3 regions of the Rhizobium sp. R339 genome follow, and region 3 is predicted to be linked to each of the others. Evidence: predicted binding sites of a transcription regulator. Region 3 holds the regulator's gene; each other region holds the start of a gene.
The links. The regulator LexA, encoded in region 3, represses DNA repair genes until DNA is damaged. The targets are predictions, from matches to a motif close to TGTTCNNNNTGTGTTCNG.
Positions count from the first base shown of each region.

Region 1: the regulator LexA is predicted to act here: its motif matches at 1,843-1,860, upstream of ATY76_RS20640 (YifB family Mg chelatase-like AAA ATPase).
Region 2: the regulator LexA is predicted to act here: its motif matches at 1,455-1,472, upstream of ATY76_RS31360 (PA0069 family radical SAM protein).

Region 1 is NZ_LOKV01000023.1:278,412-281,688, reverse strand. It holds gene ATY76_RS20645 (hypothetical protein) at 1-147, opposite strand, end outside; gene ATY76_RS20640 (YifB family Mg chelatase-like AAA ATPase) at 231-1,763, opposite strand; gene gshB (glutathione synthase) at 1,942-2,889, opposite strand; gene ATY76_RS20630 (ABC transporter permease) at 2,952-3,277, opposite strand, start outside.
Region 2 is NZ_LOKV01000028.1:184,821-188,097, reverse strand. It holds gene ATY76_RS31360 (PA0069 family radical SAM protein) at 228-1,385, opposite strand; gene ATY76_RS31355 (glycosyltransferase family A protein) at 1,526-2,044, shown strand; gene ATY76_RS31350 (hypothetical protein) at 2,228-2,542, shown strand; gene moaB (molybdenum cofactor biosynthesis protein B) at 2,580-3,131, opposite strand; gene ATY76_RS31340 (4-(cytidine 5'-diphospho)-2-C-methyl-D-erythritol kinase) at 3,131-3,277, opposite strand, start outside.
Region 3 is NZ_LOKV01000003.1:154,842-158,118, forward strand. It holds gene ATY76_RS07420 (VOC family protein) at 1-702, opposite strand, end outside; gene lexA (transcriptional repressor LexA) at 900-1,619, shown strand; gene ATY76_RS07430 (ComEC/Rec2 family competence protein) at 1,600-3,277, opposite strand, start outside.

The DNA of each region.
Region 1 (3,277 bases), on a different contig from region 3:
AGGATAGCCGTTTAGTTCGTGTCTGACCCAGTCTTCTAGCAGAAGACTTTCGATTCGCGATGCCAACAAGAGACATTTGCGGAGCAGTGACGAAGTAGTGCTTGCTTGATCCACGGCATCATTCTGAATTTCGTGCAGAAGTCCCATTGACCACCCTAAAATAGCAAAAAAGCGTAGTAGGAGGAGAAAGACATATCACCAACTTACTGTAACGGCATCGTCCTTCTTCCCTAAGCCGCGGCCGACAGCCTCTCCCCGGCAATCCTGTAGGAGATCGCCTCCGCCAGATGCATCCGGCCGACCGTCGGCTTGCCGTCGAGATCGGCGAGTGTGCGGGCGACCTTGAGGACGCGGTGGTAGCCGCGGGCGGAGAATTTCATTTTTTCGGCGGCGTCGCGCAGGAGCTGCAGGCCGCCGGCGTCGGGTTCGGCGAGTTTCTCGATCATGGCGGTCGAGCAGCGGGCATTGGTGCCGATGCCCTTGGCGCCGGCGGCTTCGAAGCGCTGCTGCTGGATTTCGCGGGCGCGGGCGACGCGGCGGGCGACGTCGGCGCTCGCCTCGGCGGCCATCGGGCGGATGAGATCGGCGGCGGAAACGGCGGGTACGTCAATGCGGATATCGATGCGGTCCATCAGCGGGCCGGAGATGCGGGCCTGGTAATCGCTCATGCAGCGCGGGCCGCGGGCGCAGGTATGGCCGGGCTCGCCCGCCATGCCGCAGCGGCAGGGGTTCATTGCCGCGATCAGCTGGAATTTCGCCGGATAGGAGACGCGGTGATTGGCGCGGGCGATGACGCATTCGCCGCCTTCGAGCGGCTGGCGGAGGGCATCGAGCGCCTGCGGCGTGAACTCGGGAAACTCATCGAGGAAAAGTACGCCGTGATGGGCAAGCGAGGCCTCGCCGGGGCGGGCGCGCAAACCGCCGCCGACGAGAGCCGCCATGGTGGCGGAATGATGCGGGGTGCGAAACGGCCGGCGGTCGGACAGCTTGCCGCCGGTGAGCTGGCCGGCGATCGAATGGACCATCGACACTTCAAGCAGCTCGGCCGCCGAAAGCGGCGGCAGGATGGAGGGCAGCCTTGCCGCCAGCATCGACTTGCCGGAGCCGGGAGGCCCGACCATCAAGAGGTTATGGCCGCCGGCGGCCGCGACCTCGAGCGCGCGCTTGGCGCTCTCCTGGCCCTTGATCTCGGCGAGGTCGGGCAGGTTGGCGGCGTTGGCGCGGATGGACGGCTCCGGCCGGGAGAGCACCTGCGTGCCGCGGAAATGATTGGCGAGGGCAATCAGGCTGCGGGGTGCGAGAATATCGACGTCGGCACCGGCCCAGGCGGCTTCCGCGCCGCTTTCGGCCGGGCAGATCAGCCCCTTGCCGAGCGCATTGGCGCCGATCGCGGCCGGCAGAGCGCCAGCAATGGCGGCGATCGTTCCATCGAGATTGAGTTCGCCGACGACGACAAAATCCGACAGCGCATCGGCGGGAATGGCGCCGAGGGCGGCCATCAAAGCGAGCGCGATGGGAAGGTCGAAGTGCGAGCCTTCCTTCGGAAGATCGGCAGGCGCCAGATTGACAGTCACCCGTTTTGCCGGCAGCGCCAGACCGGAAGCATGCAGGGCCGCCTGCACGCGCTCGCGGCTTTCGGCAACCGCCTTGTCGGGCAGGCCGACGATCTGCATTCCGACCTTGCCGGGCGCGATCATGACCTGGACCTCGACCGGCACGCCTTCGATACCCTGAAATGCAACCGTACTGACGCGCGCGACCATCCGCCTACCCCTTGCCCAGCAAACTCTACTTACCGCCCTGCGGCCTTTAAGGCCAGCGGTTGCAATCTTGCATGGAAACAAGAATAAAACAAGAACAGTCGCGGAACATATTCGGACGTATCAAGTGACATTCGGTTGTATCCGATCATGCCCGCGTCTCCGGCTGCGGCCGGGAGGCTCAGCCGCGCTTGCGCTCGATCGCATCCCAAAGCAGGCTGGCGATATCTGCGCCGCCGAACTTCTTGACCTCGCGAATGCCTGTGGGCGAGGTGACGTTGATCTCGGTCATGTAATCGCCGATCACGTCGATGCCGACGAGCAGGAAGCCGCGTTCCCTCAGCGCCGGACCGATGCGTTCGCAGATTTCCTTTTCGCGCGGCGTCAGCTCGGTCGCCTCGGCGCGGCCGCCGACATGCATGTTGGAGCGGCTGTCGTGCTCGGCCGGAACGCGGTTGATCGCGCCGGCGAATTCGCCATCGACCAGGATGATGCGCTTGTCGCCCTTGCGCACGTCGGGCAGATACTGCTGGGCGATGAAGGGCTCGCGGAACAGCTGGCCGAACATTTCCAGCAGCGAGGAGAGGTTGCGGTCGTCGCGGGTGGAGTGGAAGACGCCGGCGCCGCCATTGCCATAGAGCGGCTTCAGGATGATGTCGCCCATCTCGTCGCGGAAGCGGCGGATTTCGGCTGCATCCCTAGTGATCAGCGTCTTCGGCATCAGATCGGCAAATTCGGTGACGAAGATTTTTTCCGGCGAATTGCGCACCCAGGCCGGATCGTTGACGACGAGCGTCTTCGGATGGATGCGCTCGAGCAGATGCGTCGAGGTGATGTAGGCCATGTCGAAGGGCGGGTCCTGCCGCAGCAGCACCACGTCCATGGTCGAGAGATCGACGCGCTCGGACGCGCCGAGTTCGAAATGATCACCCTTGACGTCGCGCAGCAGCATCGGCTCGACGCTGGCAAAGAGCTTGCCGTCGCGAAAGCTCAGGCGCTCAGGCGTGTAATGGAAAAGCTTGTAACCGCGCGTCTGCGCCTCCAGGCTCATCGCGAAGGTGGAATCGCCCGCGATATTGATGCCGGCGACATGATCCATCTGGACCGCTACATTGGTGATCTTGGCCATTTCCGTCCCTCGCTGAATGCCGGACAGATGTAGGTCGGCCCGGTATCAAACGCAACGGCCAATCAAGGGCTTCGCGTTTCCAAGATCCGCATCAGCCGGCCACGATAGCTGTCGAGAATGACGGCAAGGACGATGACGGCGCCGATGACGATCGGCTTGATGTTGTCGTCGGCGCCGAGCAGCTGCAACCCCGTCGACAGGACCTGCAGAATGCAGGCGCCGACCAGCGTGCCGATGATCGAGCCCTTGCCGCCCGAAAGGCTGGTGCCGCCGATGATGACCGCGGCAATAGCGTTCAGCTCGTAGCCGATGCCGGCGACCGGGCTGCCGACATTGAGGCGCAGCAGATAGACCATGGCGGCAATGCCGGCCGTCAGACCTGAGATCG
Region 2 (3,277 bases), on a different contig from region 3:
CGCAAGTCCCCGGATCAGGGCGGCGGCCGGGGACGGTCCGGCGGATGGTGGCGGTCAGGGCCATCCGCGGGAATTGCGCTCGGGCTCGAAAACAGGGCGGTTTCTCGATGGGCCGATGCGCAAGCTTGAAGCAAATCCAAGAGAATCAAGAGAGCTCTCCAGAAGTTGCCTAAAACAAGGAGTTTGAGCGGTTCTGCGCTTCCACGAAAGCCGAACCGCTCCGGCAATCAAAGCAGCGACAGCTGCACGCCGCTGCCGTCGGGCGGCACGAACAGATCGTCGCGCAACGGCACGCTGCGCCGCGTCAGTTCAAAGCGTTTGGCCGCCATTTCGAAACGGCGCGCGATCTGCCAGGCATAGGGCCCCGCACCTTTCATGCGCTTGCCGAATTCGGAATCGTAATCCTTGCCGCCGCGCATCGAGCGCACCAGCGACATCACATGCCGGTAGCGATCGGGATAATGCTGCAGCAGCCAGTCGCGGAAGAGCGGGCTGACTTCGAGAGGAAGCCTCAGGATGACGTAGCTCGCCTCCGCGGCGCCGGCGGCCTTGGCCGATTCGAGGATACGTTCCAATTCATGGTCGTTCAGCGCCGGAATGAGCGGGGCGGCCATGACAGCCGTCTGGATGCCCGCTTCGGCGAGCGCGTGGATCGTCTCCAGGCGCCGCGGCGGTGTGGCGGCGCGCGGTTCCATCGCCCGGGCAAGCTTGCGGTCGAGCGTGGTCACCGAAATGCCGACCCGCACCAGGTTTTTCTTCGCCATCTCCTGCAGGATGTCGAGGTCACGCAGGATCATCGCCGACTTGGTGACGATCGACACCGGATGGTTCGCCTTGTTCAGCACTTCGAGAATGCCGCGCATGATGCGCCATTCCTTCTCGATCGGCTGGTAGGGATCGGTATTGGTGCCGATCGCGATGACCCGCACCTTGTAGCCCGGCTTGGCGAGCTCCCGCTCGAGCAGCTTTGCCGCATCGGGCTTGGCGAAGAGCTTCGTCTCGAAGTCGAGCCCGGCGGAAAGCCCCATATAGGCATGTGTCGGCCGTGCGAAGCAGTAGATGCAGCCGTGCTCGCAGCCACGATAGGGGTTGATCGAGCGATCGAAGGAAATATCAGGCGATTCGTTGCGGGTGATGGCCGTGCGCGGCTTTTCGACCTGCACCTCGGTCTTGAAGGGCGGCAATTCTTCCAGCGTCTGCCAGCCGTCGTCGAAGGTCTCCCGCTGCAGCGCCTCGAACCGCCCTGTCGGGTTCAGCCCGGCGCCACGGCCGCGCCGGCGATCGACCTCGATCCTGAGACCGGAGGAAACGATCATCGCATCGGCAATATCTGCCGTATTGGCAGGCGCGAACGCGGCCTGCCCTGCCAGGGACTGCTCTCTCATCGGATTCTCCCGTGACGGAAAAGCCAGTGCTTCCGTCCGTTTTGATGATTAAATTCCTATCTGCAAAACAAGAACAATGCAAGAACAAAATACGGGAAATGCTGCTGGCAGAAATTTGTGCGTCGCATTATAGATAGCCGATGTTGACCGTTGTTCTCGAATGTCAGGATCAGGAATCCGAGCTGGCCCAGACCCTGTCGGTGCTGGTGGCGGGCGCGGTGGAAGGGCTCGTGAGCGATGTGGTCGTCCTCGATCACGGCTCGTCCGACGGCACCTCGCGGGTGGCGGACGCGGCTGGCTGCCGCTTCTATTCAAAGTGGGATATCAAGGACATCGTCCGCTCAGCGCGCGGCGAATGGCTACTCTTCGTCGAGCCGGGCGCAAGGCCCCAGGCCGGCTGGATCGATGAGATTTCCGAATATGTGGCGTTGAACAAGCTGCCGGCGCACTTCACCGCCTCGCGCGGCTACCGGCGCCCGTTCTTCGAGCGCGTCCGCCGCGCCGCCCCACCGCTGGAACTCGGTTTGCTGATGCCGAAGCACCAGGCGCTCGCTGCGGCCAGAAGCGGCATGCGCCTTGCCGAATTCGTCAAAGGGCAGAAGCCGCGCAAACTCTCCAGCGAACTGATTCCCTCCTGGGTCGCCCGCGCCGCGCGGTGATGCCGCACCTCCTCCTGTCGCCTTGCAAAAGATGGCGTCCGATACGATTTCGCGCTATAATTCGCTCATGGCGCCGCCGAAGCGCCTCGCTTCGCAACGGATGGCCATGGAATGCCGGTGGACGGCAGAACAGGTCAGCGGACATCTCCTCTTCTGCCGGGCTCCGGCGAAAGGAGGTGCGTCATGGTACGCGGTATGATTTACGGCCTGCTGGCCGTCATATTGCCGATATCGCTGATCGCGCATCCGCATCCGGCAGCATCGCAGATGGTGCGCAGTTGCGCAGGCCGATCCGAGATCGTCAATTTCCTGGACAGGAACTTCGGCGAAAAGCTCACTGCAGTCGGATTGATCAATCAGAACGCCGTTCTCGAGGTCTATGCCGCCGAAAGCGGCACCTGGACGCTCATCGTAACGGATGTTCACGGCATAAGCTGCTTCCTGCTTTCGGGTGACAGCTGGGATACCATGCCCGCTCTGCCAGGCATTGCCACATAGGCAATGGTGCCGTTTGCGGTGCCCGGTCTTGGCCGGCCTATTTCGCCGCGCCGCGCTTCAGATGCTCGTCCAGCCGCGGCATGATTTCGACGAAGTTGCACGGCACGCTACGATAGTCGAGCTGCGATTTCAGGATGCCGTCCCAGGCATCCCGGCAGGCGCCGGGCGAACCCGGCAGGGCGAAGATGAAGGTGGAATTGGCAACGCCTGCCGTGGCGCGCGACTGGATCGTCGCCGTGCCGATCTTCTCATAGGAGATGCGGTGAAAGATGGCGGAAAAACCGTCCATGCGCTTTTCGAACAGAGGCTCCAGCGCCTCGGGCGTGACGTCCCGGCCGGTAAAACCGGTGCCTCCCGTGGTGATGACGACGTCGATTTCGTCCCGCTCGGTCCAGGCCTTGACCGTTGCGGCGATTTTCTCCCGGTCGTCCGGCACGATCGCCCGATCGACGAGCCTGTGGCCCACCTCGATGATTCGCGCCGCCAGCGTATCGCCCGATTTGTCGGTCTCCGGCGTGCGTGTGTCCGAGACGGTGAGAACTGCCATGCCAACGGCGATGAAGGGCCGCTTCTCGTCCAGACCTGCCATCATCTACCTCCCGGGATCGTTTCCGTTGCCTGGAAATACCAGTCGGGCCGCTCGCCGTGAAGGGCTGCCGCCACATCTTTCGCCTCGGTCATGGTCTTAAAGATCCCGAAGCAGGTGGCGCCGGAGCCTGACATGCGGGTCATGAC
Region 3 (3,277 bases):
AGCTTCCAGCCCTTCCGGCGTCATCAGGTTGATCTTTGCATTCGACGCCGCGATCTTCACGCCGAAGCCGGTTTTCTCGATCGCCGATTGTCCCGCGGCAAGGCCGACGAAAGTTCCGAATGCCGCAGCGTCCGGCGCGCTAAGCGCCACCTCGGCAATGCCTGTGACGCCATTTGCATGCGCCTCCAGCGCGCCGCGATCTGCCGGGAGCGGACTGATACGCTCGACACTGAAGAGGAAGAAGTCAGGTGCGCGCAGGTCAGCGGCAAAGGCGAGCTTGAAGCCGGCGATGCTTTCAGATCCATCCGGCATCGTCATCGGCCGGCTGAACTGCAGCATTTCACCGGCGCTCGATGCCTTGCCAACGAAGTTATGATGATCTCGGCCAGCATCCGCAGTGCCGAAAGCCACCGCCGAAAGCCCCTCATCGCCGCAGCGGAAGCGGAAAGCTTGGTTGCGGGCGATAAACACATTGCCCTTCCGCGCCGATGCCTCGCTCTCCTCGACGCTCGCTACCCCGAGCGGCTCCAGATAGGTCTTGTCGGCAAAGAAGACGCAGGCATTCTCCGTCCCGAAGGGATGGCGCGCATCGGCGGCGACGGTGAAGCCGAGCTTGCCGAGCCTCTCTCGCGCCAGATCGATATTGACGACGGGCAGCACCAAGTGATCCAGCGGATGCGGGTTGGCGGAATGCCTGTTCATGATATCCCCTCCCGAAACAGCTAGAGATGTGCGCCAGTGCTCATCTCAATTCAAGGCCTGCCCGGCGATCCGGCGAATGAAAATAAAAATCTCAACGAGTTGGAGCCAAGTTTTACGGAAATTTAGCTACTTGCGGAACACATATGGAACATATAGTGTCTGTTCTGGATTTGTTTCAATCACGGGGTCTGACGTCGATGCTCACGCGCAAACAACAGGAGCTTCTCCTTTTCATTCATGAGCGCATGAAGGAATCCGGCGTTCCGCCGTCTTTCGACGAGATGAAGGATGCCCTGGATCTGGCTTCCAAGTCCGGCATTCACCGGCTGATCACGGCGCTCGAGGAGCGCGGCTTCATTCGCCGCCTACCGAATCGCGCTCGCGCCCTTGAGGTCATCAAGCTTCCGGAAGCCTACAGCCCCAGCATCCAGCCCCGGCGCGGCTTTTCGCCGAGCGTCATCGAAGGCAGCCTCGGCAAGCCCCAGCCTGTGGCCGCGCCCGCTCCAGCAAAGCCCGTTGCCGATAACGGCAACTCGGTTTCGGTGCCGGTCATGGGCCGCATCGCCGCCGGCGTTCCGATCTCGGCGATCCAGAACAACACCCACGACATCGTCGTTCCAGCCGATATGCTCGGCAATGGCGAGCATTATGCGCTCGAGGTCAAAGGCGATTCGATGATCGATGCCGGCATCTTCGACGGCGACACCGTGATCATTCGCAACGGCAGCACCGCCAATCCCGGCGACATTGTCGTCGCGCTCGTCGACGACGAGGAAGCGACGCTGAAGCGTTTCCGCCGCAAGGGCGCATCGATCGCCCTGGAAGCGGCCAACCCGGCTTACGAGACCCGTATCTTCGGGCCTGATCGCGTCAAGGTTCAGGGCAAGCTCGTCGGTCTCATCCGCCGCTATCACTGACATCGATTACGCCGGATTCGGCGAAATTGCCGGTGCGCCAGTCATAGGCGCGATGGCGCGTCCATGGCCTCGACAGCAGGCCGAATGCGGTGACGGTTTGCGGACCGTCATCCGTAAAGCGCAATTCGACGGAACCGCTCTTGCGGAGCGTCTCTCCGGTGAAAAGCATTGCGCCTGAGCGGCAACGGTCGAAGCGCAGCCGCACCGACGTCACGACGATGTTGCCCACATCGCAGGCCGGACCGAGATAGGCGGCATTGTCGATGACGGTCAGGACCTTTCCACTGGCAAGCCGCGATATGCACCAGGCCTTTTTGACGCAGGAAAAGCGGTTTGTTTCGCCGCCCGTTGCGGCGGCCTGCATCGCGGTCCTCACCTCCTCCTGCTGATCTGCGGAAAGCTTGAGGCGCCGATCTTCTCCTTCCGGAATCGCCGGGCCTTCCAGCATCTTCGGAGGATGATGCGTGGGCAGGACCAATGCTCGCTGCCACTGATCGAAGATGAAATCCGAAGGCTTCGGGCGATTGGAAGCCATAGCGGTCGCCTCCACGACCGCGACCAGAGCGCCATCCTCCGAAATCACCAGATCCGGGGCGCGAGGAGCCGGCAGAAGCAGCAAAACAAGCGTCGAGCCGGCAATGACGGCAGCACCGATATGCCGCAACCGGGTGCGTAGCAGGGTCACGAGCAGGAAGCCGGCGACAGCCACTGCAAAGTACCAGCCGGGCAACCGTCCGACCCCGATGTCGCCGCCCCAGCCGGAAACCGTCTTTGCGACCGCGATCACCAGATCGAGGCCGAATCCAACCACCTTCCAGGGCACGGCATCCAGGCCGAAAGGCATGAGCAGCATCGCCAGCAGCCCGGCCGGCATGACGATGAAGGAGATGATCGGCATCGTCGCGAGATTTGCCGGCAGGCCGTAAGCGGTCAGGCGATGAAAATGCTCGATCGAAAACAGCGCGGTCGAAAAGCCGCCGATCAGCGAGGTCAGGAAGACGCCGATGAAGAACCCCGCCACCGGAACGATGGGCCTGATGATCGGCAATTTCAGAAAGGCGTTTTCCCGGACGCGCCGGTCCTTCCACATCTGATACCCGGAAACCAATGCCAATGTCGCAGCAAAGGACATCTGGAAGCTCGGGCCCAACACCTCGGAGGGCGAAATGGCGATAATGACAAGCGCGGACAGCGCGACATTGCGCAGGCTGATCGACGGCCGGTCGAAGAAGACGGCAATCAGCATCACGGCCATCATGATGAAAGCGCGCTCGGCCGAGACGGCGAAACCGGAGATCAGGAAGTAGGCCGTGACGGCAAGGAGCGCGCCGGCGGCGGCGATCTTCTTCGTCGGATAGGCCTGGGCGACGACGGGAAAGAGGCTGAGCAGCATTCGAAAGCCGACGAAGAAGATGCCAGCGGACAAGGCCATATTGAGACCCGATATGGCGATGATATGGGCAAGGCCAGACTGGCGCAGCGCCTCCGTCGTCTCGTTCGAAATGGCGCGCCGTTCGTCCGTCACGAGGGCGGCCGCAAAAGCGCCGGTGTCGCCGGGCAGCACCGATCTTATGCGATCGCCGATGCCGCTGCGCAGCCGGTAGAGCCATTCGAGCAGCGCCTCGGGCACTGATGCCGCGGCCTGCGGGCCTGCCTGC